3 regions of the Klenkia terrae genome follow, and region 2 is predicted to be linked to each of the others. Evidence: riboswitches for the same ligand, from Rfam matches in the RefSeq annotation. Region 2 holds a riboswitch; each other region holds the start of a gene.
What was found. A riboswitch is a leader RNA that binds a small molecule or an ion and turns the genes downstream of it on or off. The one in region 2 is predicted to bind cyclic di-AMP.
Positions count from the first base shown of each region.

Region 1: another riboswitch for cyclic di-AMP. It lies ahead of UXQ13_RS12225 (VldE C-terminal domain-containing protein); the one in region 2 lies ahead of UXQ13_RS08115 (M23 family metallopeptidase).
Region 3: another riboswitch for cyclic di-AMP. It lies ahead of UXQ13_RS21310 (aggregation-promoting factor C-terminal-like domain-containing protein); the one in region 2 lies ahead of UXQ13_RS08115 (M23 family metallopeptidase).

Region 1 covers NZ_JBAPLV010000012.1:50,717-62,059, forward strand. Annotated here, with positions in the region: gene UXQ13_RS12190 (SDR family NAD(P)-dependent oxidoreductase) at 1-856, opposite strand, end outside; gene UXQ13_RS12195 (thioesterase family protein) at 873-1,649, opposite strand; gene UXQ13_RS12200 (MerR family transcriptional regulator) at 1,685-2,062, shown strand; gene UXQ13_RS12205 (aldo/keto reductase) at 2,097-3,104, shown strand; gene UXQ13_RS12210 (RNA polymerase sigma factor) at 3,333-4,499, shown strand; gene UXQ13_RS12215 (MFS transporter) at 4,510-5,955, opposite strand; gene UXQ13_RS12220 (M20/M25/M40 family metallo-hydrolase) at 5,952-7,268, opposite strand; cyclic di-AMP (ydaO/yuaA leader) riboswitch at 7,370-7,524, shown strand; gene UXQ13_RS12225 (VldE C-terminal domain-containing protein) at 7,596-8,327, shown strand; gene UXQ13_RS12230 (protein adenylyltransferase SelO) at 8,329-9,768, opposite strand; gene UXQ13_RS12235 (zinc-dependent alcohol dehydrogenase) at 9,765-10,967, opposite strand; gene UXQ13_RS12240 (YggT family protein) at 11,153-11,343, shown strand, end outside.
Region 2 covers NZ_JBAPLV010000007.1:149-8,624, forward strand. Annotated here, with positions in the region: gene UXQ13_RS08105 (copper resistance CopC family protein) at 189-788, shown strand; gene UXQ13_RS08110 (cytochrome c oxidase assembly protein) at 959-2,890, shown strand; cyclic di-AMP (ydaO/yuaA leader) riboswitch at 3,010-3,148, shown strand; gene UXQ13_RS08115 (M23 family metallopeptidase) at 3,249-4,415, shown strand; gene UXQ13_RS08120 (arsenic resistance protein) at 4,984-5,952, opposite strand; gene UXQ13_RS08125 (MerR family transcriptional regulator) at 6,106-6,522, shown strand; gene UXQ13_RS08130 (energy-coupling factor ABC transporter ATP-binding protein) at 6,556-7,413, opposite strand; gene cbiQ (cobalt ECF transporter T component CbiQ) at 7,410-8,147, opposite strand; gene UXQ13_RS08140 (energy-coupling factor ABC transporter substrate-binding protein) at 8,144-8,470, opposite strand; gene UXQ13_RS08145 (energy-coupling factor ABC transporter permease) at 8,467-8,476, opposite strand, start outside.
Region 3 covers NZ_JBAPLV010000034.1:16,689-28,031, reverse strand. Annotated here, with positions in the region: gene UXQ13_RS21345 (HDOD domain-containing protein) at 1-80, opposite strand, end outside; gene UXQ13_RS21340 (putative bifunctional diguanylate cyclase/phosphodiesterase) at 77-2,188, opposite strand; gene UXQ13_RS21335 (SDR family NAD(P)-dependent oxidoreductase) at 2,294-3,037, shown strand; gene UXQ13_RS21330 (acyl-CoA dehydrogenase family protein) at 3,121-4,299, shown strand; gene UXQ13_RS21325 (acyl-CoA dehydrogenase family protein) at 4,306-5,448, shown strand; gene UXQ13_RS21320 (YceI family protein) at 5,540-6,139, opposite strand; gene UXQ13_RS21315 (type 1 glutamine amidotransferase domain-containing protein) at 6,240-6,794, opposite strand; gene UXQ13_RS21310 (aggregation-promoting factor C-terminal-like domain-containing protein) at 6,831-7,658, opposite strand; cyclic di-AMP (ydaO/yuaA leader) riboswitch at 7,717-7,835, opposite strand; gene UXQ13_RS21305 (class I SAM-dependent methyltransferase) at 7,979-8,626, opposite strand; gene UXQ13_RS21300 (MFS transporter) at 8,623-9,921, opposite strand; gene UXQ13_RS21295 (polyamine aminopropyltransferase) at 9,979-10,647, shown strand; gene UXQ13_RS21290 (RGCVC family protein) at 10,644-10,862, opposite strand; gene UXQ13_RS21285 (hypothetical protein) at 10,996-11,214, shown strand; gene UXQ13_RS21280 (hypothetical protein) at 11,211-11,343, shown strand, end outside.

The sequences.
Region 1 (11,343 bases), on a different contig from region 2:
GCCAGAAGTGCGGTGCCCGGGACGACGGCCGGGTGGCGACCAGCCAGACGGTGGTGTCCGCGCCGTCCTCGGGGGTGCGCAGCAGCGGGGCCATCACCTTGCCGAAGCCCGGGATGGACGCCGTGACGCCGTCGGTGGCCACCCAGCCCGGGTGTGTCGAGTAGACGCCGACCCGTCGGCCGGCCAGCCGCTGCGCCCAGTCCGCGGCCAGCACGACCTGCATGCGCTTGGTGCGGGCGTAGGCGCGCACCCCGCTGTACTCGCCCTGCGTGAACTCCAGGTCGTCGTCGCGCAGGCCGGCGCCGTACATGCCGCCGGAGGACATCCAGACCACCGCGGACGCGCCGTCGACCAGGGTGTCGGCCAGCAGGGCGGTCATCAGGTGCGGGCCCAGCACGTGGACGGCGAGGGTGAGCTCGTGGCCCTGCGCGGTCTCCGAGCGCTCCGGCGGCAGCGCGCCGGCGTTGTGCACCAGGCCGTGCAGCGCGTCCACCCGGCCGGTGAAGTCCGCCGCCCAGGCCCGGACGGCGGCCAGGTCGCCCACGTCGCAGACCTCGGCCACCACGTCCGCGCCCCGGTTCTCCGCGGTCAGCCGGGCCACCAGGTCGTCGGTCTTCGCGCGGTTGCGGCCCAGCACGTGCACGGTGGCGCCCAGGTCGAGCAGGCCCTCGGCGATCGCCGTCCCGATGCCCGAGGTCGCCCCGGTGACCAGCACCCGCTTCCCGGCCATCGAGCCCGGCGCCGGGTCGGCCGGCCACCAGCGGCGGCGCAGCGCCGGCCCGAGCTTGCTGTAGCCGGGGACCACCGCCCGGTCGAGGAGGGCGTCGGCGATCCGGGTCAGCGGGGTGGCGGGCACCGGCACATGCTGGCAGCTACCCGGCGGGGCGGCGCAGGGTGCACAGCTGGGCGACCCGGCCGACCGGACCGGCGTCGTCGTGCAGCACGGTCGCGGTCAGCCCGTGCCCGCCCGGCCCCCAGCTGACCGCGGTGTCCATGCCCACCCACGGACCGGTCGGCTCCCGGAACAGGTGCGCGGTCAGGTCGACGTTCGGGTAGAACCACCCGCGCCGCTCCGGGCCCTGCACCAGGCCGTTGGCGGTGTCGGCCAGCGTGAGGAACCGGGCCAGCCCGCCGACCTCCTCGCCCTCGACGAGGTCCTGCCGCGACCGCAGCCACGCCTGGGCCCGACCCGGCGCGACGTCGCGGTGCCGCAGCTCCAGCGAGGCGATGTAGCCCCCGGGCCAGCCCACGCTCATGTCCCACGCCGGCAGCTCGTCCCGGGCGGGCAGGGCCGGCTCGGCCGACGACGCCACCTCGGCGGTGTCCGCCCCGGCCAGCCGCCAGGCCCGCGCCCGGACGACGTCCCGGCCGGCCCAGGTGACCGTCGCCTCGACCAGCTCGATCGTCCTGCCCGGCCGCACCGTCGCCACGGTCACCTCGACCTCGTCGACGCCGATCACGCCGAGGATGTCCACGGCCAGCCGCTGCACGGGCGCCCCGCCGCCGGCGGTCACCAGGCAGTGCGTGACCAGCCCGATCGTCGGGGCGATGTGCTGCTCGGCGGGGTTCCAGCCGCCGCCGGTGTGCTCGGTCGCGCGGAACCGGCCGCCGCCGTCGGGTGCGGTGCTCAGCCGCTGGAAGTACGCCACGTCGTCCGATCCTGCCCGGCGCCACACTGGGGACCGTGACCACCATCCCCGCCCTGGGCATCGCCGAGGCGGCGCAGCGCTCGGGCCTGACCCCCCACACGCTGCGCTACTACGAGCGCGACGGGCTGCTGCTGGCCGCCGTGGACCGGGACGCCGGGGGCCGCCGGCGCTACACCGAGCGGGACCTGGAGTGGCTGGCCATGCTCGCGGCGCTGCGGGCCACCGGCATGCCGATCCGCGACGTCCGCCGCTACGCCGCCCTGGTCCGCGGCGGGGCCGGGTCGGAGGCCGAGCGGCTGGCCCTGCTGCAGGACCACCGCGACCGGGTGCAGGCCCAGCTGGCCGAGACCGCCCGGCACCTGGACGCCATCGACGCCAAGGTCGACCGGTACCGGGCCCAGCTGTCGAGTTGACTTCGAGCGCGCTCGAAGGAGTTGGCTGGGAGCCATGACCTCGACCCCCACCCCTCTCGGCTCCCGCACCCTCGGCACCGGCCCCGCCGGCCTCACCGTCTCCACCCTCGGCCTGGGCTGCATGGGCATGAGCGAGTTCTACGGCGCCCCCGACGAGCAGGCCGGGCTGGACACCATCGCCCGCGCCCTGGACCTCGGCGTCACGTTCCTGGACACCGCCGACATGTACGGCCCGTTCACCAACGAGCGGCTGGTCGGCCGGGCGATCGCCGGCCGCCGCGACGAGGTGCAGCTGGCCACCAAGTTCGGCAACAAGCGCGGCGAGGACGGCTCCCGGCTGGGCATCGACGGCTCCCCGGAGTACGTCCGGTCGGCCTGCGACGCCTCGCTGCAGCGCCTGGGCGTGGACACCATCGACCTCTACTACCAGCACCGGGTCGACCCCACCGTGCCGATCGAGGACACCGTCGGCGCGATGGCCGAGCTGGTCACCGCGGGCAAGGTGCGCTTCCTCGGGCTCTCGGAGGCCTCCGCGGAGACCATCCGCCGGGCGCACGCGGTGCACCCGGTCACCGCGGTCCAGACCGAGTACTCGCTGTTCACCCGCGACCTGGAGGACGACGTCCTGCCGGTGCTCCGCGAGCTCGGGATCGGCCTGGTGCCCTACTCGCCCCTGGGCCGCGGTCTGCTCACCGGCGCGGTCACCCAGACCCCGGCGCAGGGCGACAGCCGGGCCAGCGGCTACTTCCCGCGCTTCGAGGGCGAGGCGCTGGCGGCCAACCTGGTTCTCGTCGACCGGGTCCGCGAGCTGGCCGCCGAGGTGGGCTGCACCCCGGGTCAGCTGGCCCTGGCCTGGGTGCTCGCGCAGGGGCAGGACGTCGCCCCGATCCCGGGCACCAAGCGGGTCCGCTACCTGGAGGAGAACGTGGCCGCGGCCGGCGTCCGGCTCGACGACGCGGCGCTGACCAGGCTCTCCGAGGCCGTGCCCCGCGACGCGGTGGCCGGCGACCGGTACGGCGACATGTCCTCCATCGACCGCTGAGCAGGTCCGGTGGGTACCCGAGGTGTCGTCTTTCCCCCACCCGGGTACCCACCGGCGCCCCCCTCGTGCACCATCCGGACTAGAATGTCGGAGGCCGATGCTTCAGCCGCCCGGCCTCCGACCACCCGTCCCTCACGTGGGCGGCCTGTGCCGCCCATCCGTGGGCGGCCTCTCCGCCAGGACCGATGTGTCCTCGCGACGCCGCACGACATCCTCAGGAGAGGCGAGATGAGCACGACAGTCGCCGACAGCACCACCGCCAAGACCCCCCGCAAGAAGGCCGCCGCGGGCGCCCGCAAGGCCCGGTCCACCGACGGCGAGTCGGTGCAGATCGCCCCCGCGCCCGACGCCGACGCCGAGCTCGACGACGACACCGACGTCGCGGACGAGCCGGCCGTCCCGGCCGCCGCCTCGACGTCCTTCGAGTGGGACGAGGAGGAGTCGCTCGCCCTGCAGAAGGCCCGCAAGGACGCCGAGCTGGCCACCTCGACCGACGCCGTCCGCGCCTACCTCAAGCTGATCGGCCGCGTCGCGCTGCTGACCGCCGAGCAGGAGGTCGACCTCGCCCGCCGCGTCGAGGCCGGGCTCTACGCCGCGCACAAGCTCGCCGAGAGCGACGCCAAGTTCACGCCCACCATGCGCCGCGACCTCAACTGGGTCGTCCGCGACGGCGAGCGCGCCAAGACCCACCTGCTCGAGGCCAACCTCCGCCTGGTGGTCTCGCTGGCCAAGCGCTACACCGGCCGCGGCATGGCGTTCCTGGACCTGATCCAGGAGGGCAACCTGGGCCTGATCCGTGCGGTCGAGAAGTTCGACTACACCAAGGGCTTCAAGTTCTCGACCTACGCGACGTGGTGGATCCGCCAGGCGATCACCCGCGCGATGGCCGACCAGGCGCGCACCATCCGCATCCCGGTGCACATGGTCGAGGTCATCAACAAGCTCGGCCGCATACAGCGTGAGCTGCTCCAGGAGCTGGGCCGCGAGGCCACCCCCGAGGAGCTGGCCAAGGAGATGGACATCACCCCGGACAAGGTGCTGGAGATCCAGCAGTACGCCCGGGAGCCCATCTCGCTGGACCAGACCATCGGCGACGAGGGCGACAGCCAGCTCGGTGACTTCATCGAGGACTCCGAGGCCGTCGTGGCCGTCGAGGCCGTGTCCTACGGCTTCATGCAGGAGCAGCTGACCTCGGTGCTGCAGACGCTGTCCGAGCGCGAGGCCGGCGTGGTCCGGCTGCGCTTCGGCCTGTCCGACGGCACCCCGCGGACGCTGGACGAGATCGGCCAGGTCTACGGCGTGACCCGCGAGCGGATCCGCCAGATCGAGTCCAAGACGATGTCCAAGCTGCGCCACCCGTCCCGGTCGCAGGTCCTCCGGGACTACCTGGACTGAGCGACGTACCTCAGCGGCCCGGAACCGACTCGGTCCCGGGCCGCTGGCGTACGGAGACCAGGACGACCCCGGCGACGGCGGCCGTCGCCGCGCAGACCGCCCACACGGTGAGGTAGCCCGACAGCGGGGCCGCGCCGGCCGTGGGGTCGTCGATGCCGCCGGTGGCGGCCAGGGCGACCGCGAAGACCGCCGAGGCGATCGCGCCGCCGATGGTCTTGGTGGTGTTGGTCATCCCGGCGGCGAACCCGGTCCGGTCGGCCGGGGCGGCGGCCACCGCGGCCGTCGGCAGCGCGGCCACCAGCAGGCCCGAGCCCACGCCGGCCACGCCCATGTTGGTCAGCGCCTGCGCCGCGGTGTCGTGGAACGGCAGCCACAGGGCGTACCCGACGGCGACCGTGGCGCAGCCCGCGGCCATCGCGCCCCGGGTGCCCAGCGCGCGGGCGACCAGCGGCAGCAGCAGCGCGCCGGCGAGCAGGGTGAGCACGTAGAGCCCGATCAGCACCGAGACGAACGACGCGGCTGCACCCAGGCCGTACCCGGTCACCGCGGGGTCGGCCCGGGCGAACGTGGACAGCGGCACCTGGGCGCCCAGCACGGACATGCCGAACAGGAACGCGGTGAGCTGGATCGGCCACTGCCCCGGCGCGGCCAGCACCGGCACGTCGACCAGCGGCTCGGCCTGCAGGGCCTCCACCCGGACCAGCAGCACCAGGGTGGCCAGCCCCGCGGCGACCAGGAGCCAGGGCAGCACGGCGCCGGGCCCGAGCAGCCGGACGGCGACCAGCCCGGCCATCACCAGCAGCAGCGCGGTCGTCAGCAGGGCCAGGCCGGGTAGGTCCAGGCGACCCGGTGCCCGGGCCCTGTCCGGTTCGATGCCGAACCGCACCACGGCCAGGCACAGGGTGACGACGACGGCCGGCAGGGCCAGCAGCACCGGGACCGGCAGCACGGTCACCAGCGCCCCGCTGCTCAGCGCGCCGACCAGCACACCCACCTGCAGGAAGGCGACCAGCGTGCCCGCCGCCCGACGGGTGCGCCGGTCGTCGGCGGCCGCGCGGCGGTGCACGACCGCCACCTCCAGCGGCAGCCAGACCACGTAGGCGCCCTGCAGCGCCGAGCCCACGACGAACACGCCGAACCCGGCCGCGCCGGTGGTCGGGGCCAGCGCCATCACCCACGTGCCGAGGGCGGTGACCGCGGTGGACACCAGCAGCACCCGCCGGTGGCCGTGCAGGTCGGCCAGCCGAGCCAGCACCGGGACCAGCAGCGCCGAGGCCACCAGTTGGGCGGCCTCGAACCAGTTCACGTCGCCGTCGCCGATGCCCAGCGCGCGGGCGACGTCGGTGAAGACCGGCGTGTAGAAGCCCTGCAGCACGCCGCTGGCCACCTCGACCACCGAGAGGGCGCCGACGATCGCGAACAGGGTCTGCGCGCCCGGGCGGGTCACGGTGCTCATGCCGGCAGCTCCTCGACCAGGCGGCGGTACCAGTCGACCCCGGCCAGCAGATCGGCGACGCCGATCCGCTCGTCGGCGGCGTGGATGGTCGCCCGCTGGTCCTTCGTCATCCGGAACGGGGTGAACCGGTAGACCCGGTCGCACAGGCCGGTGAAGAAGCGGGCGTCGGTGGCGGCCATCATCACGTAGGGCGTGGGGACGGCGTCCGGGAACAGCTCGCCGGTGATCCGCTCCAGCAGCGCGAACGCGCCGTCGTCCCAGGGCGAGACCGGGCTGGGCTCGTTGCGCTCCACGACCTCGACGCGGATGCCGGGCCCGACGGTGCGGCGCACGTGGTCCAGCACGCCGTCCACGGTGTCGCCGACCATCACCCGCATGTTCACCCCGGCTCGGGCGGTGGAGGCGATCACGTTGAGGGCGGGGGAGCCGGACAGCGTGGTGACCGCGACCGTCGTCCGGACCATGGCGGCGGCCTCGGCGCCGGCGGCCCGCAGCACCCGGGTGAGCACGGGGGCCAGCCGGTCGGCCCGGCCGAGCACCGGGCGCAGCGGCGCGGGCAGGTGCGGGGCGAGCCGGCGGAGCAGCTCCAGCGTCGGGGCGGGGGCGCGCAGCGGCAGCGGCGCCTTCTCCAGCGCGGTGATCGCCGCGGCCAGCCGGGCGGTCGGCCCGCCGCGGGCGGGGGTGGAGGCGTGGCCCCCGGCGCCCTCGGCGACCAGCTCGACCGACGTGACGCCCTTCTCGGTCACCCCGACGACGGCCAGCGGGGCCCGCACCAGCGGGAAGGCGTCGGCGGCGACCGCGCCGCCCTCGTCGAGCACGAACCAGGGCGCGACGCCGCGCCGGCGCAGCTCGTCGACCGCGTCGGTGGCGGTGGTGCCGGACACCTCCTCGGTCGAACCGAAGGACAGCCACACGTCGCGGGCGGGGACGAAGCCGCGCTCCAGCAGCTGCTCGACCGCGGCGCAGATGCCCACCACGGCGCCCTTGTCGTCCAGCGTGCCGCGGCCCCACACCATGCCGTCGTGGATCTCCGCGCCGAAGGCGGGGTGCGTCCAGGCGCCCTCGACCGGGACGACGTCCAGGTGCGCCATCAGGACGACGGGACCGGCATCGGTCCGGCCGGGCCAGCGGACCAGCACCGCGTGCGGCTCGATCTCGATCCGCTCCAGCTCGTGCAGCCGCGGGAAGTGCTCGGCCAGCGCCGCCCGCAGCGCGACGAACGGCGCCGGGTCGGTGCGGGCCGGGTCGCGCTCGGCGACGGTGGGCTGGCGGACGAGGTCCTGCAGCGCTCGGACGGCGGGGTGCTCGCTCACGCGCGGGATGCTGTCACGCGCGGGCGACATCACGTGACGAATCGCCCGTGATTCCTTGGTCGGAGCTGTGCAGGTGGTTACCGTGGTGCCGTCGCCCCGCAGGGGTGACGCCGTCGAGTCGCCCGCGAGGGCGAGCCGGGGACCCATCGCAGTTCTGGGGTGCATCCCGCTGCTGGTCGAACGTGACCGGCAGGGGGTAGGGCGACTTCCCGCCCGAACCCGTCAGCTAACTCGGTAGGCGGCCACTGGAAGACATCGGAGTTCCGCCGGATGGCGTCCCCCCGTGCGCGGCACCACCGCGCTCCCTCCCGTCGGCACCGCCCGGCGATGTACCTCGGCGTCACCGCCGCCGGCGCCGTCCTGGCCAACGTGCTGGTCGGTGCTGCCCCCGCGGCCCCCGTCGCCGTGGCCGAGCCGGCCAGCGTCGCCGCGGAGCTGGGCCTGACCGCCCAGACCTCCCCGGACCTCGGCCAGCTGGCCGACCTGGCCGCCAGCCGCAGCACGCGTGAGGACCAGCAGGTCGCCGCCGCCGCCGCGCAGGCTGCCACCGACCAGGCCGTGCTCGACCAGCAGGCCGCCGCCGCGGCCGAGGCCGCCGCCGCGGTGGCCGCTGCCGCCGAGGCCGCCACGGCCGCAGCCGCAGCCCAGGCAGCGGAGTCGGCGGCCGAAGCATCGGTGTCGACGGCCGCCGTCGCAGGCGTTGCGCAGATCACGAACTCCGCGGGCCCGGTCCGCCCGGTGACCCAGGCCGCGGCCGACGCCGTGGTGAGCAACGTCCCGGGTGCCGGGGCCATCACCATCGGCGGTACCCGGGCCAGCGCCACCGACCCGGGAGGTCACCCGTCCGGTCTCGCGCTGGACTACATGGTGCTCGGCGACGAGGACCTGGGGAACGCCCTCATCGACTACCAGATCGCCAACTGGTCGGAACTCGGGGTCGAGTACCTCATCTACCAGCGTCGGATCCTGTCCTCACCCGGTGGGTCCTGGGTGGCGATGGAGGACCGGGGCGGGGTCACCGCCAACCACGAGGACCACGTGCACGTGAACTACCGCTGACTCACGTCCCGCAGTAGGTGACGAACCCGCCGGCCGGGCCCGGCTCGGCGTAGCGGGCGAGGTCGGGGCGCTCGTCGAAGGGACGGCGGAGCACCTCGACCAGCCGCTCGACCGGGCCGAGGTCGCCGGCGGTGGCGGCGTCCAGCGCCTCCTCGACCAGGTGGTTGCGCGGCACGTACACCGGGTTGACCCGGTCCATGGCGTCCGCGTCGGGGCCGGCGGCCAGCCAGCGCGCGGCCCAGGCGTCGAACCCGGCCAGGTCCAGCACCAGCCGGCGGGCCGGCTCGGCGTCCCCGCGGGCCGCCGCGCCCAGCGCCCGGAAGAACCCGGTGTGGTCGGGGTGGTTCGCGTCCAGCAGCGCCTGCAGGTCGGTCACCAGCGCCGGGTCGGCGTCGGTGTCGACGTCCGGGCCGAGCCCGAGCTTGGCCCGCATCCCGGCGGCCCACGCCACCTCGTAGCGGGGCAGGAACGTCTCCAGCACCGCCACCGCGGTCGGGATGGCCTGCTCCGGGTCCTCGTGGATCAACGGCAGCAGGGCCTCGGCCAGCCGGGCCAGGTTCCACTGCGCGGCCAGCGGCTGGTTGCCGTAGCGGTACCGGCCACCGGAGTCGATCGAGCTGAACACGGTGTCGGCGTCGTGGGCGTCCAGGAAGGCGCACGGGCCGTAGTCGATCGTCTCGCCGGAGATCGTCATGTTGTCGGTGTTCATCACCCCGTGCACGAACCCGACCAGCATCCACCGGGCGAGCAGGTCGGCCTGGACGGCGACGACGTGCTCGTAGAGCGCCAGCGCCGGGTTGTCGGCGTCGGCGGCGGCCGGCACGTGCGCGGCGATCGCGTGGTCGGCCAGCCGGCGCAGCAGATCGACGTCCTCGGTGGCCCGCACCAGCTGGAAGGACCCCACCCGCAGGTGGCTCGAGGCGGTGCGGGCCAGCACGGCGCCGGGCTGCGGCGTCTCCCGCTGCACCGTCCGCCCGGTGGCCACCACGGCCAGCGAGCGGGTGGTGGGGATGCCCAGCGCGTGCATGGCGGTGCTGACCACGAACTCGCGCAGCATCGGGCCGACCACCGCGAGCCCGTCACCGCCCCGCGACCACGGGGTGCGCCCGGACCCCTTGAGGTGCAGGTCCAGCCCGGCGAGGTCGCCGAGCAGCAGCGCCCGGCCGTCGCCCAGCCGCGGGCTGTAGTTGCCGAACTGGTGGCCGGCGTACCCCTGCGCGACCGGCCGGGCGCCGTCCGGCACCTGCGTCCCGGTGAGGAACGCGAGGCCGGACGGCGACCGCAGCCACGCCGGGTCCAGCCCCAGGCCCGCGGCGACGCCCTCGTCGAGGGCCAGCAACCGCGGGTCCGGCGCCTCGTCGGCCTGCCAGGGGACGGACAGCTCCGGGAGGGCGTCGGCGAACCGGTGGCCGAGCTGGACGGTGGTCTGCGTGCTGCTCACCCCTCCGACGGTACGAGGCCCGGCTTCAGCTGCACCTTCTGCCAGCCCTCCTCCTTGGCCCGGAACTTGGCGTAGGCCTCCGGCGCCTGGCTGATGGGCAGGCGGTGGGAGGCGAAGGTGTCCACGCCCAGCGGGTCGTCGTCGGTGAGCAGCGGCATGATCTCGGGCACCCACCGCTTCACGTTGCACTGGCCCATGTGCAGGCCGAGCTGCTTGTCGAAGAGGGTGAGCATCGGGATCGGGTCGGCCGCACCGCCGTAGACGCCCGACAGCGAGATGGTGCCGCCGCGGCGGCAGATGTCGATCGCCGAGTACAGCGCGGCGAGCCGGTCGACGCCGGCGGCCTTCTGGATCGGGGCGGCCAGCGCGGAGGGCAGCAGCCCGGCCGCCTTCTGCACGAAGGTGGTCGCCGGGGAGCCGTGCGCCTCCATGCCGACGGCGTCCACGACGGAGTCCGGGCCGCGGCCGTCGGTCATGTCCCGGATGGCGTCGCCCAGGTCGTCCTCGTGCTCGCGCAGGTCGACCACCTCGATGCCGCGGGCCCGCACCCGGGCCAGCCGGTCGGGCACCAGGTCGACGCCGATCACCCGGTAGCCCTTGTGCTTGCCGATCCGGGCCGCGAAGTCGCCCACCGGGCCCAGGCCCAGCACGACCAGGGTGCCGCCGTCGGGCACCTTGGCGTACTCCACGGCCTGCCAGGCGGTGGGCAGGATGTCCGACAGGTAGGCGAACCGGTCGTCGGACGGGCCCTCGGGCAGCTTGATGTGGGTGAACTGCGCCTGCGGCACCCGCAGGAACTCGGCCTGCCCGCCGGGGACGGAGCCGTACATCGACGAGTAGCCGAACAGCGCGGCGCCCGAGCCCTGGTCGCGCACCTGGGTGGTCTCGCACTGGGTGTACAGCCCCTGGTTGCACATCCAGCAGTGCCCGCAGGAGATCTGGAACGGGATGGAGACCCGGTCGCCGACCCGCAGGTCGCCGGTCTCGCCGCCGACCTCGACCACCTCGCCCATGGTCTCGTGCCCCATCACGTCGCCCACGTTCATGAACGCCGCCAGGGGCTCGACCAGGTGCAGGTCCGAGCCGCAGATGTTCGTCGTCGTCACGCGGATGACCGCGTCCGTGGGCTGCTGGATGGTGGGGTCGGGGACCTCGTCCACCCGGATGTCGCCCTTGCCGTGCCAGGTCACTGCCTTCATCGCTGGTTCCTCTCGGGTCGTGCGCGCACCGCACCCGTGGTCTCCAGGCCGGAGTGACCACGGCGTCCTCCCCAGCGCGGAGGGGGGCCGAAACGGTCCCGTGCGCATGCGGGCAACTCCCAGGTCACGCACAGCCCACGCTGGGCCAGGCCGGGGACGGTGGTGCCCTGACCCGAGGAGACCTGATGCTCGCCCTGCTCGCCTTCGTGCTGCTGCTGTTCCAGCTCGTGCTGATCGCCCGCGTCGTCGTGGACTGGGTGGGCGTGCTCGCCCCGGCCAGCGGCGCCCGCCTCGGCGGTGCCCGCCGATTGGTGCACCGGGTGACCGAGCCGGTGATCGCCCCGGTGCGGCGGGTGCTCCCGCCCCTGCGGATCGG
Region 2 (8,476 bases):
CAACGACCCCGACCCCACCTGAGCAGCTGGGAACCACACCGGCGCCACCGACGACCACCATGGTGGAAGACGCACAGCTCGGCGCGCTCCCAGCCGTGCGCAGTCACCCACTCAGGAGTTCCTCCGTGTACCCGAGCCCCACCGCCCCACATGCCCGTCGTCACCGGCAGAGGTCCCGCCGCACGCCGATGGGCAGCCCACTGCGGCACCGCGTGCTGGTGATCGCCGCAGCAGCGGTCGCAGCAGTGCTCACCGGCGGTCCCGCCCAGGCGCACAGCGACCTGGAATCGGCCACCCCGGCCGTCGACGGCACGGTCACCCAGCTGCCCGACACCCTCGAGCTCACGTTCTCCGACGGAGTGCAGCCCGGGTTCGCCCAGATCGCCGTCCTGGATGCCGCCGGTGCCGACGTCGTCACCGCCGACCCCACCGTGGACGGTGATGTCGTCTCCCAACCGGTGGCGATGACCGCGGCCGGCGACTACGGGGTCTCCTACCGGATCGTGTCCGCCGACGGGCACACGATCCAGGGCACCTACGGGTTCACCTACGCACCCGCAGCGGCGCCCAGCAGCGAGAGCAGCGCGACCACCTCCGAGGGCCCGGCAGCCCCCACGAGTGCCGCACCGTCCGGCGGGGTTGAGGGAACGGACACCGAGCCGGCGGTGGAGACCGCAGCTGCTCAGGACGACGGCGGGATCTCCGGTGGCGTGGTGGCCGGGCTCGTCGCGCTGATCGCCCTGCTGGGGATCGGCGGCCCCGTCCTCCTCCGCCGTCGCCAGGCGTGACACCAGCACCCCACGAGCCCAGCCCGACCGCACCGGCAACCGGCGGTCCCGCCCGCCCGGCAGCCGACGCCGGACCGGACCCGTCGCCGGTCGCACCGAGGAGGTCCCACACGCCCACCGGGGCCGACCGACCGGGATCCGCCGCCGTCACCGGCCCCGCAGCGACTGCCGTGCTCCTGGCCGCGGCTGCGGTGCTGGGCGTCGGTGTCACCCTGCTGCTCCTGGCGTCGTCCGGGTCGCTCTCGTCGGTCGCGCTGCCCGGTCTGTCGACTGCCTCGGCCGCCGTGACGTGGGCCATCCCCGCCGTCAAGGTCATCGCCGACCTGGCCGCGGTGGCGACCGTCGGTTGCCTGCTCGCTGCAGCCTTGCTGGCCCCCGGCCATCGGCGGATGAGCGTGGCCGGTCACCGATGGACCCGGATGTCGGCGTGGCCGGCCGCACTGTGGGCGGTGAGCGCGGCTGCCTCGGCCCCGGTGCAGCTCGCAGACTTCCTGGGTACCGACCTGCAGGTCGTCAGCGGCCGAGGACTGTGGTCCTTCCTGACCACCATCCCCCAGGGACAAGCCCAGGCACTCGTCGCGGTCCTCACCGCGGCGGTGGCGATCGGGGCCCGCAGAGTGCTGACCACCGGCGGGAGCCTGGCGCTGCTGCTGCTGGCGTTGCTGGCCGGCCTCCCGCCGGTGTTCACCGGACACGCGGCCGGATCAGGCAGTCACCAAGCCGCGGTCTCCGGCCTTGCCCTGCACGTCATCGGGGTCCTGGCCTGGGCCGGGGGGGTCCTCGCCCTCCTGTTGATCCGCCGAGTGCCCGCAGGCACCCTGCAGGCCGCGGCCACCCGGTTCAGCGCGGCCGCGCCGTTCCTGGTCGCCCTGATCGCGGTCAGCGGGGTCCTCACCGCCTCGACCCGGCTGTCGGGCCCGTCCGATCTCACCGGGACCGACTACGGCCGCCAAGTCCTGGCCAAGACCGTGGCACTGATCGTGCTCGGGGTCATCGGGTGGGAACACCGACGTCGCACCCTCCCGGCGCTGGCGGACGGCAAGCCAACAGCGTTCCGGCGGCTGGCCGCAGGTGAAGTGCTCGGCTTCGCGACCACGATCGGGGTCGCGGTCTCCCTGTCGCGCACCCCCACCCCGCGGCCCACCGACCAGCCAGGGCAGGAAGAAGGCAGCAGCTTCGACACCCTCGGTTTCGCCCTCCCCCCGGACCCAGGTCGCGGACGGTGGTGGCCCCAGCTGTGGGAGCCCTACCCCGACCCGCTGTTCCCGCTCCTGGTCGCAGCCGCCGTCGTGACCTACCTGTGGGCGGTCCGGCACCGCATCCGTCACGGTGCGCCCTGGCCGGTGCGGCGCACCGTCAGCTTCCTCGCCGCCGCCGCGGTGCTGCTGCTGGCCACCACCAGCGGGCTGGCCCGCTACGCGCAGGTCTGGATGCCCGCGCACGTGGCGCAGTACTCCCTGCTGGCCCTGCTCGGGCCGGCCCTGCTGGTCCTGGCCGGACCGGGGAGGTTGCTCACCGAGCATCTCGGCGCCCCAGCGCACACCTCGACGCCCCGGGGCGATGACCACCGCGGCCCTGCTGAATGGGTGGAGGCGCTCACCGGCAGCCAGGTCGCCCAGGCCCTCCGCCGGCCTGGCCCGGCCCTGGTGGTGTTCGCCGTCGTGGTCTACCTGGGAGCGGCCGGGCCGGTCCTGGAGCTGACGCTGCGGTCCCACGGCGCCCACGTGGTATCGGTCCTGATCACCACCGCCGCGGGAGTCGTCCTCGTTCGATCCTGGCTCGACTCCGGACTGCGCCGTGCGGTTCGGGTGCGCGGCGTCCTGACCTGGGCCGTCGTCCACCTGGCGGCCTCGACCGCCTTGCTGCTGTGGCCCGGTGTCCTCGCACCGTCCTGGTGGGCCGAGATCGACCCCGCGTGGCGAGGCCCAGAGCTCGGCGATCAACGGGCAGCTGCGGTCCTGGCCCTCCTCGGTGGACTGGGCGCTGCACTCGCCGCGATCGCCCTGGCGCGGCGGGCGGGAGCGCCCCGGCCCCCGGCGGCCCCGGGTGCCCGACCGGCCGCCGACCGGCTGGAGCGTGCCGACGGAGACCAGTTGCCCTGACCCCGGCCGCGGCCCGCGCCCGGTCTTCCCCCGACGGGCGAGATCGCACCGTGACGTCTACTAGATGAGGTAGTAGCTTGTGTGGGGTCTGCGTGGGCCGCGCACCCTTCCTGGGTCCCCGGGCAGACCCGCCGAACCACCGGCCACGCGGCCGGCGGACCGGGGACCCACGAGTTCCTGGGGTGAATCTGCGCTCGCAGTAGGGCTCCTTCCGGCCCGAACCCGTCAGCTAACTCGGTAGGCGGGATGGAAGAACGGAGCCCGCCCCACTGTGGCGACCCTGCGCGACAACCCACTGCGGTACCGGTTGAACCCCCTCGGCACCGGCGCCCGTCTGCTGAGCACGAGACGGTCCCCGATGACCGCAGCGACCATCGGGACGGTGTTCGCGCTGACCCTCGTGGCCGGTCCGGGCCATGCGTCAGCGGCGCCACCGGACCCCTCGGGCAGTACCTCCCAGTCCTCGTCGGCCGTCCCTGCCCCGCCAGAGGAGGAGACCGCCCTCGAGGAGGCAGCACGACTGCAGAGCCTGGTCGATGCAGCTCAGGCCGAGGTGGACCAGGCGACCGTCGAAGCCGAAGCCACCGTCGAGCTCACCCGCCTGGCGACCCTCGAGCTGGACGCGGCCAACGCCGCGGCCACCGCCGCTGCTGCCGCGGTCCAGGCCGCCCAGGCCCGGACCGGTCAAGCCCAGACCGAGGTGGCCGCGGCCGGCCGCGCCGCCTTCATGGGCTCGGGGGACCTGGCGCAGGCCGGCCTGCTCCTGCAGGCCGATGACCCCGACGACCTGCTGTCCCGCGCCACCACCCTCGCGGTGCTGGCCGACCACCGCGCCGAGGACCTCGACGCACTCGAGCAGGTGCAGGACCAACAGGAAGCCGCTGACCTCACCGCCCGGCAGGCGGTGCAGCGACAGCAGGACGCGCTGGCTGCAGCGCAGGCGGCCGATGCCCAAGCCGCCGCCCAGCTGGACTCTGCCCAGCAGAGCTACACCCGGGCCGCCGGCGAGCTCGACACGCTGCAGCAGCAACTCCAGGCCGCGCAGATCGACGCCCTGACCGAGCAGGGCATCGATGACCCCGCGGCCGTCGTGGCCGCGCAGCAGGCCGCCGTCGCAGGCTCCGGCGGCGATCTGGTCGCCGGCCGCGTGACGTCCTGCTACGGGCCCCGCGGGGGCACCAACCACAACGGCATCGACATCGCCGCACCGATCGGCACACCCATCTACGCCCCGGACGGGGGCGTCGTCCTGGACGCCGGCCCCGCCAACGGTTTCGGCCTGGCGGTCTACATCCAGCATCCCGACGGCACCATCACCGTCTACGGGCACATCAACCAGTTCTTCGTCACCGCAGGCGAAGCCGTCCAGGCCGGAGACCTGATCGCCGAGGTCGGCAACCGCGGGCAGTCCACCGGCCCGCACCTGCACATCGAGACCCACGTGGGTGGCCTGTACGCCACCAGGACCGACCCGTCGCCCTGGCTCGCCCAGCGCGGGATCACGCTGGGTGGCCGCTGTGGATGACCGGGCGTCGAACGGCTGACGCCGGCTGCCGTGCTCGGACTCACGGTGGCCACCCCGACGGCTCGGGGGTCCACGCCCCTGGCCGGCCTGGCCAGCGTGCTGCCGGCCGTGGTCTCGACCTGGTCGACCCGCGGCCGCCCACAGCGCTGCACATGTGAGGTGGACGTCATGGGCCACGACCACAGCCACGCACCAGCCCCTCGGGGCCACGCGGTCTCGCCCGGCCACCGGCGCCGCCTGGTGATGGTCCTGGCCACCACCGTCACGGTCTCACGCGCTGTCCGCCCAGTCGTCGTGGAGGAAGCAGTGCTGGCCGACAGCCACGGAGGACGAGTGCTCGACGCCTGGGGTGGGTGTCTGGGGGAGCACGTCGACACGGAGCACTGCACCTCCCGGCTCGAGTCCTCGGTGCACCGCGCCCACGAGGCCCCCGTCCACGACCGAGGACGACGACGACAACCCGGCCCGATCGGTCCTGCCCGGGGGCCGGGGCGAGCTGGTCGATCCAGTGGTCAGTGACGATCGGCGATCCGCCGGGCTCCTCCGGTCGCCCGACGCCCACGCCGGGTCAGGTCCCCGGTCTCTCGCGCACCGCATGCGGCACCAGTGCCGGGACCAGGCGCACCAGGACCACCATGCCGATCAGCTCGACCAGGGTCTGGGTGACGACGACGACCGGCGCCAGCGCCAGTTCTGGTGGCAGAGCCAGAGCCAGCGGCAAGACGACCAGGGAGTTGCGGGTCGCTCCGCTGAACACCACTGCGCGCCGGGACGCCACGTCCAGGCCGAACGACGTGCCCACGAACCACCCCAGCGCGGTCGCGAGGAGGAGATACCCCGCGTAGAGCGGCAGCAGGATGACCAGTTGCGCCGCCTGGGACCGGACGGCGGCGGCCTGGGAGGCGACCACGACGAACAAGGTCGCCATCATCAGCGGCACCATCGCACCCAGCACCCCGGCCTGCAGCCGACGACCGCCCCGGTAGCGGGCAGCCAACGCCTGGGTGCCGGCCGCGGCGGCCAGCGGGATCACGATCAGGACGACGAACGCCTCGACGAACGGGCCGACGTCGACCGCCGCGACCCCGTCGCGGCCGAGGATGAGCCACAGGTAGACCGGCAGCAGCAGTACCTGGGTGACCATCAGCAGCGGGGCGGCGGCCAGCAGCCGGTCCGAGGCTCCGCCGGCCAGCCCGCTGAACACGATGACGTAGTCGATGCACGGGGTCAGCAGCACCAACAACACCCCGAACAGCAGCGCTGGCTCCCCGGCGACGAACCGGGACAGCCCGAACGCCACCGCCGGCACGAACACGAAGTTGACCACCAGCACCGCCAGCAGGAACCGCACGTCGCGCAGTGCCGCCCCGACCGAGGCGAACGGCACCCCGAGGAACGTCGCGTACAGCAGCAAGCCGAGCACCGGGTAGATGGCCACCTCCAGGAGCGAGGTGCCCGGCACGACCACCCCGACGGACCCGCCGGCGGCGATCGCGGCCAGGTAGAGGCCGATCTGCCGGCGCTCCAGCCACGCCACCGCACCTCCATCGGCCATCAGCGCAGCCGGCCGAGAACGGAACCGGCAGAGAGTCGTCGACGGGGGGCGGGGGCAAGGGTGAGCACGTCGTGCGACGGTAGAGGTTCGAGTCGCTGGGAGGTCAAGCCCGCCGGGGCGCCTACCGTCCAGGTCGTGAGGATCTCCGAGGTCGCCCGCCGCAGCGGCGTTCCGGCGACAGCGCTGCGGTACTACGAGACCCTCGGCCTGATCACCGCCGCCCGGGCGGCCAACGGCTACCGCGACTTCGACGACGGTGTGCTGACCCGGCTGGACCTCATCGAGGCCAGCAAGGAACTGGGCCTGCCCCTGCACGCCATCGCCGGGCACCTGGACACGCTGCAGACCCGGTCGTGCACCCAGGTCCGTGACGACCTGCGGCCACTGCTGGCCGATCGGCTACGCCAACTGCAGGCCAAACAGGACCGGCTCGACCGACTCGCCCGACGGCTGGCCGCCGCCGACGACGCGCTCGCCCGCTGCCCGGATTCTCAGGCGCACTGCCAGTCCGAGTGTGCGCTCCGCCTGAGCCCGGACGCCGTGCGGAGCTGACCGCACGGCAGTGAGCCACCACCTGGCGCCAGGTCATGAGCGTCCGGGGGTGGTCGGCGCGGTACCGGTGGGGAGCGCCGCGAGCAGAGCTTCGGTGTCCCGGGGCAGCGGCCCCTCGGGGAGCAGCCCGAGCTGATGCAGCCGGGCACCGACGGAGAGCGCCCACGGTCGGTCCAAGCGGGCCCGGGCGAGCAGGGCGTCGTCGCCGAGGACGGGCTCGGGCTCGCCCTGCACCACCCGGCCGTCCACGACCACCGCGACCTCGTCGGCCCACCCCAGCGCCAGGTCGACGTCGTGCGTGCTCATCACCACCGTCGAGCCCCGGCGCTGCAGGCGGTCGAGGGCGGCGAGGGCCTCGGTCACCGCGGAGGGGTCCAACCCGGCGGTGGGCTCGTCGAGCAGCAGCACCCGTGGGCGCATCGCCACCGCACCGGCGATGGCCACCCGCTTGCGTTCCCCGTAGGACAGTTGGTGGGTGGGCCGAGCAGCCAGCCCCGTGACGGCGAGCAGCTCGAGGGCCTCGACGACCCGCGCACGGACCTCGTCCTCGGCCAGGTCCATGTTCAGCGGGCCGAAGGAGACGTCCTGCGCGACCGAGGCGCTGAAGAGCTGGTCGTCGGGGTCCTGCAGCACCAGCTGGACCTGCTGGCGGTGTGCCTGCAGTCCGCGGCGGGTGTGCTCCAGGGCTGCGTCGTCCAGGCTGATCCGGCCCGAGGCCGGGACGAGGGCGCCGGACAGGCAGCGCAGCAGGGTGGTCTTGCCCGAGCCGTTGGCACCCAGCACCGCCAGCCGTCGCCCCTCCGGCACGGCCAGCGACGCCCGGTCCAGCACCCTGCTGCCCCGGGAGTAGCCGACCACCACGTCGGTCGCCGCCAGCCGTCCGCCGCTCACGACAGGACCACGGTGAGCCCGCACAGGACGGTCAGCCCGAGCACGGTGCCGGCCAGGAACGACCGGGAGGACGGCAGCACCTCGGGCAGCACGCGCAGGTCGGTGGTCATGCCGCGGCCGGCCAGGCCTCCCTGCAGCCGGCGAGCCCGGTCCCAGGAGCGGGTGAGCACGGCGGCGGCCAGGAGGCCGGAGGACCGGTAGCTGCGCCGGGCCGTGGAGTACCCGAGTCGGGACGTCTGCGCCTCGCGGATCGTGCGCATGCTGATCAGGAGGACGAACAGCAGTCGGTAGATCATCGACGCCACCTCCACGACCGCGGCGGGCACCCGGGCCCGGCGCAGCGCCGGCAGCAGGTCCGACACCGGGGTGGTGGTGGCCAGCAGCATGACCGCGGCGCCGCCGGCCAGCGCATGCCCGACCAGCGCACCTCCGGTCGCCGCTGCATCCGGCGCCCAGCCGATGCCGTCGGTGGACACCTGCACGACCGCGGTGACGGCGCCGACGGCGACGAAGGCCAGCGGCAGGCGCACCGCCCGCGCGAACACCCGGGCCGGGACCCGCGCCGGGCCCAGGGCCAGGCCGACAGCTGTGAGCCCGACCAGCAGGGAGCCCGGCCAGACCGGGAGCACCAGGGCGCACAGCACCAACCCCAGGGTCAGCAGCAGCTTGTCCCCGACCGCCCGGGGCCGCCAGGTGCTGGCCCAGGCTGCGTCGTCGACGGCCAGGCCGGTCACGGGGTGGTGTCGGCGGGCCCGCTGGTCGGTGCCTCGGCCGTCGCTCGGGACCGCCGCCCGCGCAACCGGCCCAGCACATACCCCAGGACGCCGCCGCCGAGCGCGGCCTGCAGGGCGAACAGCCCGGACTCGACCTCGCTGGAACCGGGGGAGAAGACGGAGTCGAACCACGGCTCGTAGCCCGGGTTGCTGGCCTGGATCTCCGCGGTGGCCACGCTGTCGGTCCCGGCGTAGTCGCTGGGGGCGCCCAACACCAGCGGCAGGGCGAACAGCGCCACGACGGACGCGACCAGGGCGAGGGTGACCCACGTACGCCGGGTCATCGGGTC
Region 3 (11,343 bases), on a different contig from region 2:
TCGTCGACGCCGTCCTCGGGCTCGGCCACCTCGTCGTCGTCCAGCACGACGTCGTCCGAGGCGACCAGGGGCGCGGTCACCGGGCACGCTCGGCGAACCAGGCGGTCGCGGCCGCCCCGGTCATCGGGCGGGCGATCCCGAAGCCCTGCAGGTGGGTCGCGCCCAGCTCGACCAGTGCCCGGACCTGTGCCACGTCCTCGACCCCCTCCGCCACGCTGTCCAGCCCGAGCCCCGCGGCCAGCGCGACGATCGCGCCGGTGATCTCCGGGTGCCCCTCGGACAGCTCGGCCACGAAGGACCGGTCGATCTTGAGCCGGTCCACCGGCAGCCGGCGCAGCTGCGCCAGCGACGAGTAGCCGGTGCCGAAGTCGTCGACGGCGATGGTGACGCCCAGCTCGCGGAGCTGGTCGAGCACGGCGCGGGCCTGGTCGGCGTTGCGCATGAGCGCGGACTCGGTGACCTCCAGGCAGATCCGCTCGGCGCCCACGCCGTGCCGGGACAGGGTGGTGGCCACCAGCGAGGGCAGGTGCTCGTCGAGCTGCAGCGCCGACACGTTGACGTTCACGGTGCGGGGCGCGGCCACCCCCAGCTCGGCGTCCCAGGCGGCGATCTGCCGGCAGGCCTCCTCCAGGACGTAGCTGCCGAGGGCGTCGACCAGCCCGCTCTCCTCGGCCAGCGGGACGAAGACGTCGGGCCCGACCGCGCCCCGGGTGGGGTGGGTCCAGCGGGCCAGGGCCTCCAGGCCGACCGGCACGAGCGTCGCGGCCGCCACCACCGGCTGGTAGGCCAGGGTCAGCTGGCCGCCGTCGATGGCCGCGCGCAGGTCGGCGACCAGCCGCAGCTTGTCGCGGGCCTCCTCGCGGGAGGCCTGGTCCAGCACGGAGACGCGGCCCTTGCCGTCGGCCTTGGCCTGGTACATGGCGATGTCGCAGTCGCGGACGAGCTCGTCGGCGGTGAGGTGGGCCGGGGTCTGCACGGTGACCCCGACGCTGACGCGCACGTTGACCCCCACCCCGCCCAGCTGCACCGGGCGGGCGAGCTCGACGGAGATCCGCCGGCCCAGCGCGACGACGTCGTCCTCGTCGACGTCCTCGCAGACCACCACGAACTCGTCGCCGCCGAAGCGCACCACGAGGTCCGTGGGCCGGACGGCGGCGCGCAGCCGCCGGGCCACCTGGACCAGGAGCTGGTCGCCGGCGGCGTGCCCGAGGGAGTCGTTGACCACCTTGAAGTCGTCGATGTCGAGGAACAGGCAGCCCAGGCCGTCCCGGGTGCCGGGCAGGAAGCGCTCGGCCACGTAGGTGGACAGCCGGGCCCGGTTGGGCAGGCCGGTGAGCGGGTCGTGGGTGGCCTGGTGGGCCAGCTGCGCCTCGAAGGCCAGCCGCTCGGTGACGTCCTCGACGGTGGCCACGAAGCCGCTGCCCAGGTCGGGGGTGTGCAGGTGGGAGAAGCGGATGAGCGTGCTGCGCTCGTCGTCCGGGCCGCACAGCAGCCGGGCCCGGATGTCCCCGGACCCGCCCTCGAGCACCTCGGCGGCGAGGCCCACGACGGCGTCGACGTCGTCGGGGTGCACGCTGGCCAGCCAGCCGGTGCCCAGCAGCTCCTCGGCCTGGCGACCGGTCAGCCGGCAGAACGCGTCGTTGACGTGCGCCAGCCGCAGGCCCTGCTCGGACAGCAGGGTCGGCATCGGCGAGCGCTGGGTCAGCGTGGTGAACCGGCGCTCGTGGGCGGCGGCGGAGTCGGCCAGCGCGCGCTCGGCGTCGCTGCGGGCGTGCTGGGCGGAGACCGTCCAGACCCCGCCCTCGGTGGACGGCGTGGTGACGACGGCCAGCTCGACCAGCGAGCCGGTGCGGTCCCGGGCCAGGAGCTCCAGGGTGACCGAGCGCTCGCGGCGCAGCAGGGCCCCGGTGCCGCCCAGCGGGGGGCGCGGGAACAGCGCCTCCACCGTGGTGCCCACCAGGTCGGCCGCGGCGTACCCGAGCAGTCGCTCCACCCCGGTGTTGGCCCAGCGGATCCGCGCGCCGTCGCCGTCGGCGGTGACGACCAGGATGGCCACGTCGACGCGGACCGACGCCGCGTGCACGACCGCCCGGCTGACCCGGGCCGAGTCCAGCGCCCCGACCCGCGCCGGGGACGTCGTCCGCGGCCCGGGCACCCCGGGTGCGGGGACGACGACGGGGAGGCTCACGGATCCGGTCTCGGCACCCCGCGGGCGCCCCTGGAGCCCGGCGGCACCGGTGTCCCCCGCCCGGGTGAGGTGGCCCGCACCGCCGGGCGCTCCTAGCGTGGCGGCATGGACCTGCAGCTGAGCGGGAAGCGGGCGCTGGTCACCGGCGCCGGGCGCGGCATCGGGAAGGCCGTCGCGGTGCGGCTGGCGCAGGAGGGGGCCCGGGTCGCGCTGCTGGCCCGGTCCCGCGAGGACCTGGAGGCGGTGGCCGCCGAGCTGCCCGGGGAGTCGCTGGTCGTGCCGGCCGACACCACCGACGACGCCGCCGTGCGGGCCGCGGTGGCCGCGGTGGTGCAGGCGTGGGGCGGGGTGGACGTCCTGGTCAACGCCGCTGCCCGGCCGGCGTCCACGGCACCGGTCCCGGCGCTGGCCGACCTGCCCGACGACGCCCTGCGCGACGAGGTCGAGACCAAGGTGCTCGGCTACCTGCGCACCGCGCGGGCCGCGGCACCGCACATGGTGGCCCAGGGCTGGGGCCGGATCGTCAACGTCAGCGGGCTCAACGCGCGGGCCACCGGCAACCTGGTCGGCACCGTCCGCAACGTCGCGGTGGCCGCGATGACGGCGAACCTGGCCGAGGAGCTGGGGCCGTCGGGGGTGAACGTGACCGTCGTGCACCCGGGCCGCACCGTCACCGAGCGCACGCCGGCCGACGTCGCCGCCGCCCCCGCCGCCACCCGGATCGGCCGGCTGGTCACGGCCGCGGAGGTCGCCGACGTGGTGGCGTTCCTCTGCTCCCCGCGCAGCGTGGCCATCACCGGCGACGCGGTGGCGGTGGGCGGCGGCACGCCCGGGGTGGCCGTGTACTGATCCCCGGTTACCGGTCAGTAGTAGGTATGGGATCGTCGGGGCCACGGCTGGCACGGTCGCCGCCGGAGGAGAGAGGGTCGTCCATGCAGTTGCACCTGTCGCCCGAGGACCAGGCGTTCCGGGACGAGATGCGCACGTTCTTCACCACGCAGGTCCCGCAGTCCATCCGGGACGACGTCGCCGCCCACCGCGACGTCACCAAGGAGCAGTACGTCGAGGTGCAGCAGATCCTCAACGCTGCCGGCCTCGCCGTCCCGCACTGGCCCGCCGAGTGGGGTGGCCGGGACTGGACGCCGCTGCAGCGCCACATCTGGCGCGAGGAGATGCAGCTGGCCGCCGTCCCCGAGCCCCTGGCGTTCAACGCCTCCATGATCGGGCCGGTCATCGCCGCCTTCGGCAACCAGGAGCAGAAGGAGCGGTTCCTGCCCGAGACCGCCAACCTCGACATCTGGTGGTGCCAGGGCTTCTCCGAGCCCGACGCCGGCTCGGACCTGGCCAGCCTGCGCACCGCCGCCGTCCGCGACGGCGAGGACTGGGTGGTCAACGGCCAGAAGACCTGGACCACGCTGGGCCAGCACGCCGACTGGATCTTCTGCCTCTGCCGCACCGACCCGGGTGCCGAGAAGAAGCAGCGGGGCATCTCGCTGCTGGTCTTCCCCATGGACACCCCCGGGGTGACCTTGCGCCCGATCGAGCTGCTGGACGGCGGCTTCGAGGTCAACGAGGTCTTCTTCGAGGACGTCCGGGTGCCCGCGGAGAACCTGATCGGCGAGGAGAACCGCGGCTGGGACTACGCCAAGTTCCTGCTCGGCAACGAGCGCGTCGGCATCGCCCGGGTCGGTGCGACCAAGCGGATGCTGGTCGACGCCAAGGCCCACGCCACGCAGATCACCTCCGGTGGCCGCCCGCTGATCGAGGACCCCTCGATGCGCGCCCGCATCGCCGAGCTCGAGACCGAGCTGCTGGCCCTGGAGCTCACCGCCCTGCGGGTGGTGTCCAACTCCAGCGACGGCAAGCCGAACCCGGCGTCGTCGGTGCTGAAGCTGCGCGGCTCGGAGCTGCAGCAGGCCGCGACCGAGCTGATCGTCGACATCGCCGGCCCGCTGTCGCTGGCGTCGTTCGCCGACGACGAGGCCACCGACGTCCCCGAGTGGGCGCGGTCGGCCACCCCGGAGTTCCTCAACTACCGGAAGGTCTCCATCTACGGAGGCTCCAACGAGGTGCAGCGCACCATCATCGCCGGCACGATCCTGGGGTTGTGATCTGACATGGACTTCACCTTCGACACCGAGCAGCACGCCCTCCGCGAGGCCGTCGCCGGGCTGCTGCAGCGGGCCTACGACCCGGAGAAGCGCCGGGCCGTGACCAAGGACGAGCCGGGCTTCGACGAGAAGACCTGGTCCCAGCTGGCCGAGATGGGCGTGCTGGGTCTGCCCTTCGCCGAGGAGGACGGCGGCATGGGCGCCGGCCAGGCCGAGGTGGCCCTGGTGGCCACCGAGATCGGCAAGGTGCTCGCCCCCGAGCCGTTCGTCGAGTCCGTCGTGCTGGCCGGTGGCCTCGTCGCCGCCGTCGGCACCGCGGAGCAGCGCGCCGAGCTGCTCGGCCCGCTGGCCGAGGGCGCCTCGCTGGTGGTCTTCGCCCACGCCGAGCCGGGCAGCCGCTGGACCCCCACCGCCACCGGCGTCACCGCCGCCCAGGGCGCCGACGGCTGGACCCTCACCGGGGTCAAGGAGCCGGTGCCCTCGGGTGCCCGCGCCGACGTCCTCGTGGTGTCCGCGGCGGTCGAGGGCGGGACGGCGCTGTTCGTCGTCCGCGCCGACGCCGCCGGGCTGACCCGCACGGGCTACCGCACCCACGACGGCACCCGGGCCGCCCGGGTGACCCTCGACGGCACCCCCGCGGAGCTGCTCGGCGAGGGCACGGCCGACCGCACCGCCGACGTCGAGCTGGCCCTCGCCCGGGCCACCGTGGCCTACGCGCACGAGGCGGTCGGTGCGATGCAGACCGCGCTGACCACCACCAGCGAGTACCTCAAGACGCGCAAGCAGTTCGGCGTCCCGCTGAGCAAGTTCCAGGCGCTCACCTTCCGCGCCGCGGACATGTACGTGTCCCTGGAGCTGGTCCGCAGCATCGCGCTGTGGGCGACGATGGTGCTCGACGCCGAGGGGTCCTCCCCCGAGGCCGTGCTCGCCGCCGCCGACCGGGCCCGGCTGCAGACGTCGAAGGCCGGCCGGCACATCGGCAAGGAGGCCATCCAGCTGCACGGCGGGATCGGCGTCACCGCCGAGTACTCCGTGGGGCACTACACCTCGCGGCTGACCGCCATCGACCACCTGCTCGGCGACGGCGCCTGGGCGACCGGCCGGCTGGCGGAGCGGATCGACGCGGGGACCGTCGAAGCCCTGCCGTAACCCCTGCTGCACGAGCAAGGGAGCCCTTGCGCAACGTCCTCGACGGATCCGTTGCGCAAGGGCTCCCTTGCTGGGCGGTACGGTGACGTGCTCAGGCCTGCTTGATGATCGAGACGTCGAACTCGAGCTGGACCTTGTCGCTGACCAGGACGCCGCCGGTCTCCAGCGCGGCGTTCCAGACCAGGCCCCACTCGCTGCGCTTGAGCGCCAGGGCGCCCTCGAAGCCGACCCGGGTGTTGCCGAAGGGGTCCAGCGCGCTGCCGGTGAGCGTGAAGTCCACGGCCACCGAGCGGGTCTGGCCCTTGATCGTCACGTCGCCGGTGACGGTGTACTCGTCGTCGTCGGTCTGCTCGACCCCGGTGGACACGAAGGTGATCTCGGGGAACTGCTCGACGTCGAGGAAGTCCGCCGACCGCAGGTGGGCGTCCCGGTCGGCCTGACCGGTGTCCAGGCTGCCGGCGTCGATCCGCAGCTCGACCCGGCTGGCCGTGGGGTCGGCGGTGTCCAGGTGCGCGCTGCCCTCGAACTCGGTGAAGGTGCCGCGCACCGTGGTCACCATCGCGTGCCGGGCCCGGAAGCCGATCCGGGTGTGCGCGAGGTCAACGGCGTACTCGCCGGACACGTCGGCCAGCGCCGTGGTGGCGTCGTCGAAATCGGTCTCGCCGGTCTGGCTGGCGCGGTGCTTGGCCACGGTGGACCGTCCTCCCAGGGGGTTGCAAACCCTGCAAGTCTGACGGGTGCACCTCGGTCGTGCACAGCCGGGGCCCGCGCGACCCCTGGTCAGCCGTCCGTCAGGCGCCGGCGAACAGCTCCACGGCGGCCCGCGAGAAGGCCGGGACGTCGTCGGGGTTCCGGCTGGTGACCAGGTTGCCGTCCCGGCAGACCTCCTCGTCGACCACCGTCGCGCCGCCCCGGCGGAGGTCGCCGCGGATGCTCGGGTAGGAGGTCAGCGTGCGGCCCTCCAGCACCCCGGCCTCCAGCAGCGTCCAGGGCGCGTGGCAGATCGCGGCCACCGGCTTGCCGGCGTCGAAGAACGCCGAGACGAAGGCCAGCGCGCCCTGGTCCTGCCGCAGGGTGTCGGGGTTGACCGCGCCGCCGGGCAGCAGCAGCCCGTCGTAGTCGGCCGCGGACACGTCGGCCACCAGGTGGTCGACCTGGTAGGTCGCCCCGGGGTGGATGTCGCCGTCCACGCCCTGCACGCGGCCGTCCTCGACCCCGTCGGGCACCGACAGCAGGTGCACGGTCGCCCCGGCGGCCTCGACGGCCTTGCGGGGCTCCTCGAGCTCGATCGACTCGACGCCCTTGGCGGCGAGCAGCGCGATGGTCTTGCCGGTGAGTTCAGCCATGGGGACCCGGTTCCCCGAGCCCCCGGGGGCGGAAACTCAGTACCAGCCGACGGCCTCCGACTGCGCCCAGCCGCCGCACGGCGAGCCGTAGCGCTCCTCCAGGTAGATCAGCCCGGCGTCGATCTGCCGGAACCCGTTGGAGGTCTTGGCGATCCCGGTGCCGGCCCAGGTGGAGTTCAGGAACTGCGGGATGCCGTAGGCGGTGGAGGTGGGGTTCTGCGCGTCGGGGTTCCAGCCCGACTCCCGGCCCCACAGGTTCTGCAGGCAGGAGAACTGGCTCGCGTCGCCGTCCAGCTGGGCGAGGGCGTAGTCGTGGAAGTCCGACGTGGTGGCGTTCTCCGCGGCGGCCTCGGCGTCGGCGGCGGCCTGCGCCTGGGCGGCGGCCGCGGCCTCGGCGGCGGCCTGCGCGGCCGCGGCGGCCTGCGCGTCGGCGGCGGCCTGGTCGGCGGCGGCCTGCACCTGGGCGGCGGTGGCCTCGTCGGTCTCGCGCTGCGCGCGGCTGGCGGCCAGCTCCTGCAGGTGCCCGGACAGCTCGGTGGCCGCCTCGGTGCTGTCGGCCGGTGCGGTGATGCCCAGCTGCTGGGCCACGCTGACGGCCTGCGCGGCGGGCTCGGTCGTGGTGTCGGCCTCGGCGGCGGGTCCACCGCCCACCAGGACGTTGACCAGGACGGCGCCGGCGGCGGCCGCGGCCAGGTACACCGCCGGACGGCGGACCGGGGCCAGGCGGTGGCGTCCGCGGGCGACGGCGGCGACCGTCTCCTCGGCGGAGCGGACCACCTCGAACTCGGCGGTGATGGTGCCGACGCGGAGGAGGGGCTGCTGGCCGTCGCGGCCGGCGGGTCGTGCGGAATGGCGTGCGCTCATGCGGGCGGGGCTGGTCCTCGTCTTCCGGGTGCACGGACCACGTCGGTCGGTGCTGCCGCCTACCGGGTTAGCTGACGGATTCGGGCAGGAAGACGCCCTACCGCTCGGCCCGCGGGAGCGGGTCGGGCGGATTCACCCCAGTGCTGCGGTGGGTCCCCGATTCACCTGGTGCCGTGGGCTGCGCTGCCCCGACGGTGACTCAGCGGCGTCCGGTGCGGTCTCCCGGGGAGGGAGGTGCGGCCGACCGGACAAGCCCACGTTACGAGTCCGTGACAGAAGAACACAAGCGGCGGGGTCGAGTTCCACAGGTGTTGTTCGGCTCAGGGCAGTCGCCACACCGTGGTGCGGCGCGCGACGTCCACCCCGGAGTCGGGGACGTCGTACCCGGCGACCTCCCGCAACCCGTCGGGCAGCTGGGACCGGCCGGGGTCGCCGACCAGGACGGCGGCCCCCCGCGCCCAGGCGGTGAACAGCCACGGCCGGACCCGGTCGGCCATCCGCAGGTCGTAGAACACATCGCCGGCCAGCACCACGTCCACCTCCGGCAGGTCGTCGTCCAGCACGTCGCCCACCGGCTCGACCACCGCGACGCCGTTGGCGGCTGCGTTGAGCGGCATCACCGCCAGCGCGTACGGGTCCACGTCGCTGGCCAGCACCCGCTCCGCACCGGCCAGGGCGGCCGCGATCGCGACCAGGCCGCTGCCGGCGCCCAGGTCCAGCACCGTGCGCCCGGCGACCAGCCCGGGGGTGTCCAGCACGTACCGGGCCAGCCCCTGCCCGCCGACCCAGGCGGCCGCCCAGAACGGCGAGGCCTCCCCCGGGCCCGGGACGCCGTCCACCCGGCCCTGGTCCTCCATGGCCTGCCACAGGACGGCGACGTCGTCGGCCAGGTGCAGCGCCACCTCGGGCACCAGCGGCGGGCGCACCAGCCGGGTGTGCCGCGCGAAGAACCCGGCGGGCACGCTCACCGGCGCCGCATGCGGCTGGCCATCGCGGTGTACAGCGGGGTGAGGACGACGCCGTCCCCGGCCAGGCGGTCGCGCAGCCGCCGGCGGTGGGTGAGCACCCCGGCCAGCCCGATCGCCCAGAACAGGTACTGGACGGCGAAGGCGGCCTTGAACGAGCCCAGGTCGTAGTCGGTGGAGGCGCCCGGGGTGAGCGCGTCGAGCACCGCCCCGACGGCCAGGACGGTCAGCAGCGAGGCGACGAACCCGCCGATGTTCACCACACCGGTGGCGCTGCCCAGCCGGTGCACCGGGTTCCAGGTGCGGGCGTAGTCGAAGCCGATCATCGAGCCCGGCCCGTTGGTGGCCAGCACGACGACCAGCACCACGAGCAGCCAGAGCGGGGCCCGGCCCGGCCACAGCAGGACGACGGTCCAGGCGGTGATGGTGGCCCCGGAGATGCCGAACACCAGGGCCGACCGGCGCAGCGGCCAGCGCCCGCACAGGGCGCCCAGCAGCGGGCCGACGCCCATGCCCACCACGACCAGCAGGGTGAGCAGCCCGGCCGCGGTGCCGGCGGACAGCCCCTGGCCCAGCACCAGGAACGGGTAGCCCCACAGCAGCGCGAACACGGTGCCGGAGAACTGGGTGACCAGGTGGGTGTACAGCCCGATCCGGGTGCCCGACTCGTGCCAGGCGCCGGCCACGTTCTCCCGGATCTCGGCCCAGCCGGCCACCGGCGCCACCGGGGTGCCGGGCGGGGCGTCCTTGAGCGCGGCGACCACCAGGACGACGACCAGCACCCCCAGCGCCGCGGCGCCGGTGAAGGTCGCCGTCCAGGAGGTGTGGTGCAGGGCGAGGACCAGCGGGTAGGCCGCCGCGATCTGGCCCACCTGGCCGAGGATGCCGGTGAGCTGGGTGATCACCGGGACGGTGGGCCCGGAGAACCACAGCGTGACCACCCGCAGCACGCTGATGAACGTCATCGCGTCCCCGGCCCCCACCAGCACCCGGGCGGCGATCGCGGTCGGCACGTCGGTGGCGTGGGCCAGCAGCAGCTGCCCGGCGGCCATGGTCAGCGCTCCGGCGGCGACCATCGTGCGGGAGCCGAAGCGGTCCAGGGCGATGCCGACCGGCACCTGCAACCCGGCGTAGACGGCCAGCTGCAGGACCAGGAACAGGCTGACCGCGGACGCCCCGGCGGAGAACCGCTCCTGGGCGTCGACGGCGGCCACGCCCAGCGAGGCGCGCTGGAAGACCGCGACCGCGTAGGCGAGCAGCCCGACCACCCAGACGACGTAGGCGCGGCGGGAGTTCACGCCTCACGATGACACCACTCGTCGACACGGCATTCCCGCCCCGGCAGGATCGACCCGGTGCGGGAGGAACTGGGACGGGTCAGCGGGCCGCACGGCGAGGTCGCGCTGTGGCGCCGGACCGACGACGACGGCGCGGTCGTGACCGAGCTCGTGGTGGACGGCGTGTTCGCGATGGACGACGTGGACACCTCCACCGAGCGCGCGCTGGCCACCGAGGCGCTGGCCCGGGTGGACGGCGCCGAGCTGGCCGTGCTGGTCGGCGGGCTCGGCCTGGGCTGGACCACCGCGGCGGTGCTGCGCTCCCCCGGGGTGGCCGAGGTGGTCGTGGTGGAGCTCGAGGACGCCCTGCTGGGCTGGGCCGCCGACGGGCTGCTGCCGGGGCTGCGGAGCACCGCGGACCCCCGGCTGGACCTGGTGGCCGGCGACGTCGCCTGCGCGTTCACCCCGGGCCGGTACGACGTCGTCCTGCTCGACGTGGACAACGGACCCGAGTTCCTGGTGCACGGCTCGAACGCCGGCCTCTACGGGACGGCCGGGCTGACCCGGGCGCTGGCCGCCCTGCGCCCGGGCGGGGTGCTGGCCATCTGGTCGGCCGACCCGGCCCCGGCGCTGCTCGAGCGGCTGGCCGACACCCCGGGCACCCGGGACGTCGAGCAGCTGGTGCTCCCCGTCGAGCGCGAGGGCCGGGTGTTCGAGTACGCGATCCTGCTGGCCCGCTGCGGCTAGGTGTTCTGCTGTCCCGTGGGGCAGCTGCACCCCGGGTTGGTCAGCACACCGCGGGCGACCTGGTCGGCGCTGGCCGCGCAGTACCGGGCGGAGATGCGGTCGTGGGCCGACAGCGGGTGCGGGCACACCGGGCAGAGCGCCTGGCCCGGGTCCTCGGCGTGGGTGGCGGTGGGGGTGTTGCTGGGGGTGTCGGTCGTGGTCGGGAGGGTGCTCAACGCGGACGACCTGACTGCGCCGGACGACGGCGCGGTGGGGAGTGCACCCCGATCTGGGAGCTCCCACGCTACGCGACGCAGAGAACTGCGTAAACGGTGTTTGCTGGTGGCGCTGGGCGGACATCAGGTCGGCATGACCTCTCCGAGCGACACCACCGAGACCCGCACCTTCGCCGACCTGGGCAAGGAGATGTGGTCCTACCTCACCGGCAAGGGTGCGGCCATCAACTACGAGTTCGTCGACATGACCGTCGAGGTGCCCCGCGAGATCGGCGCCGACGCGCCCCGCGCGACCTGGAAGCTCAACGGCACCCTGCGCATCACCACCGCCGAGGGCGTCTCCCAGGGATGACCACCGGCCCGCTCGCCGTCCGGGCCGACCTCACCCTGGAGTCGGGCGGGCTCACCGCCCGGCTGACCGGCGACGGCACCCGCCTGGTGCTCGACGCGTCGGACCCGGTGGCCCTGTGGCGGGCGGCGG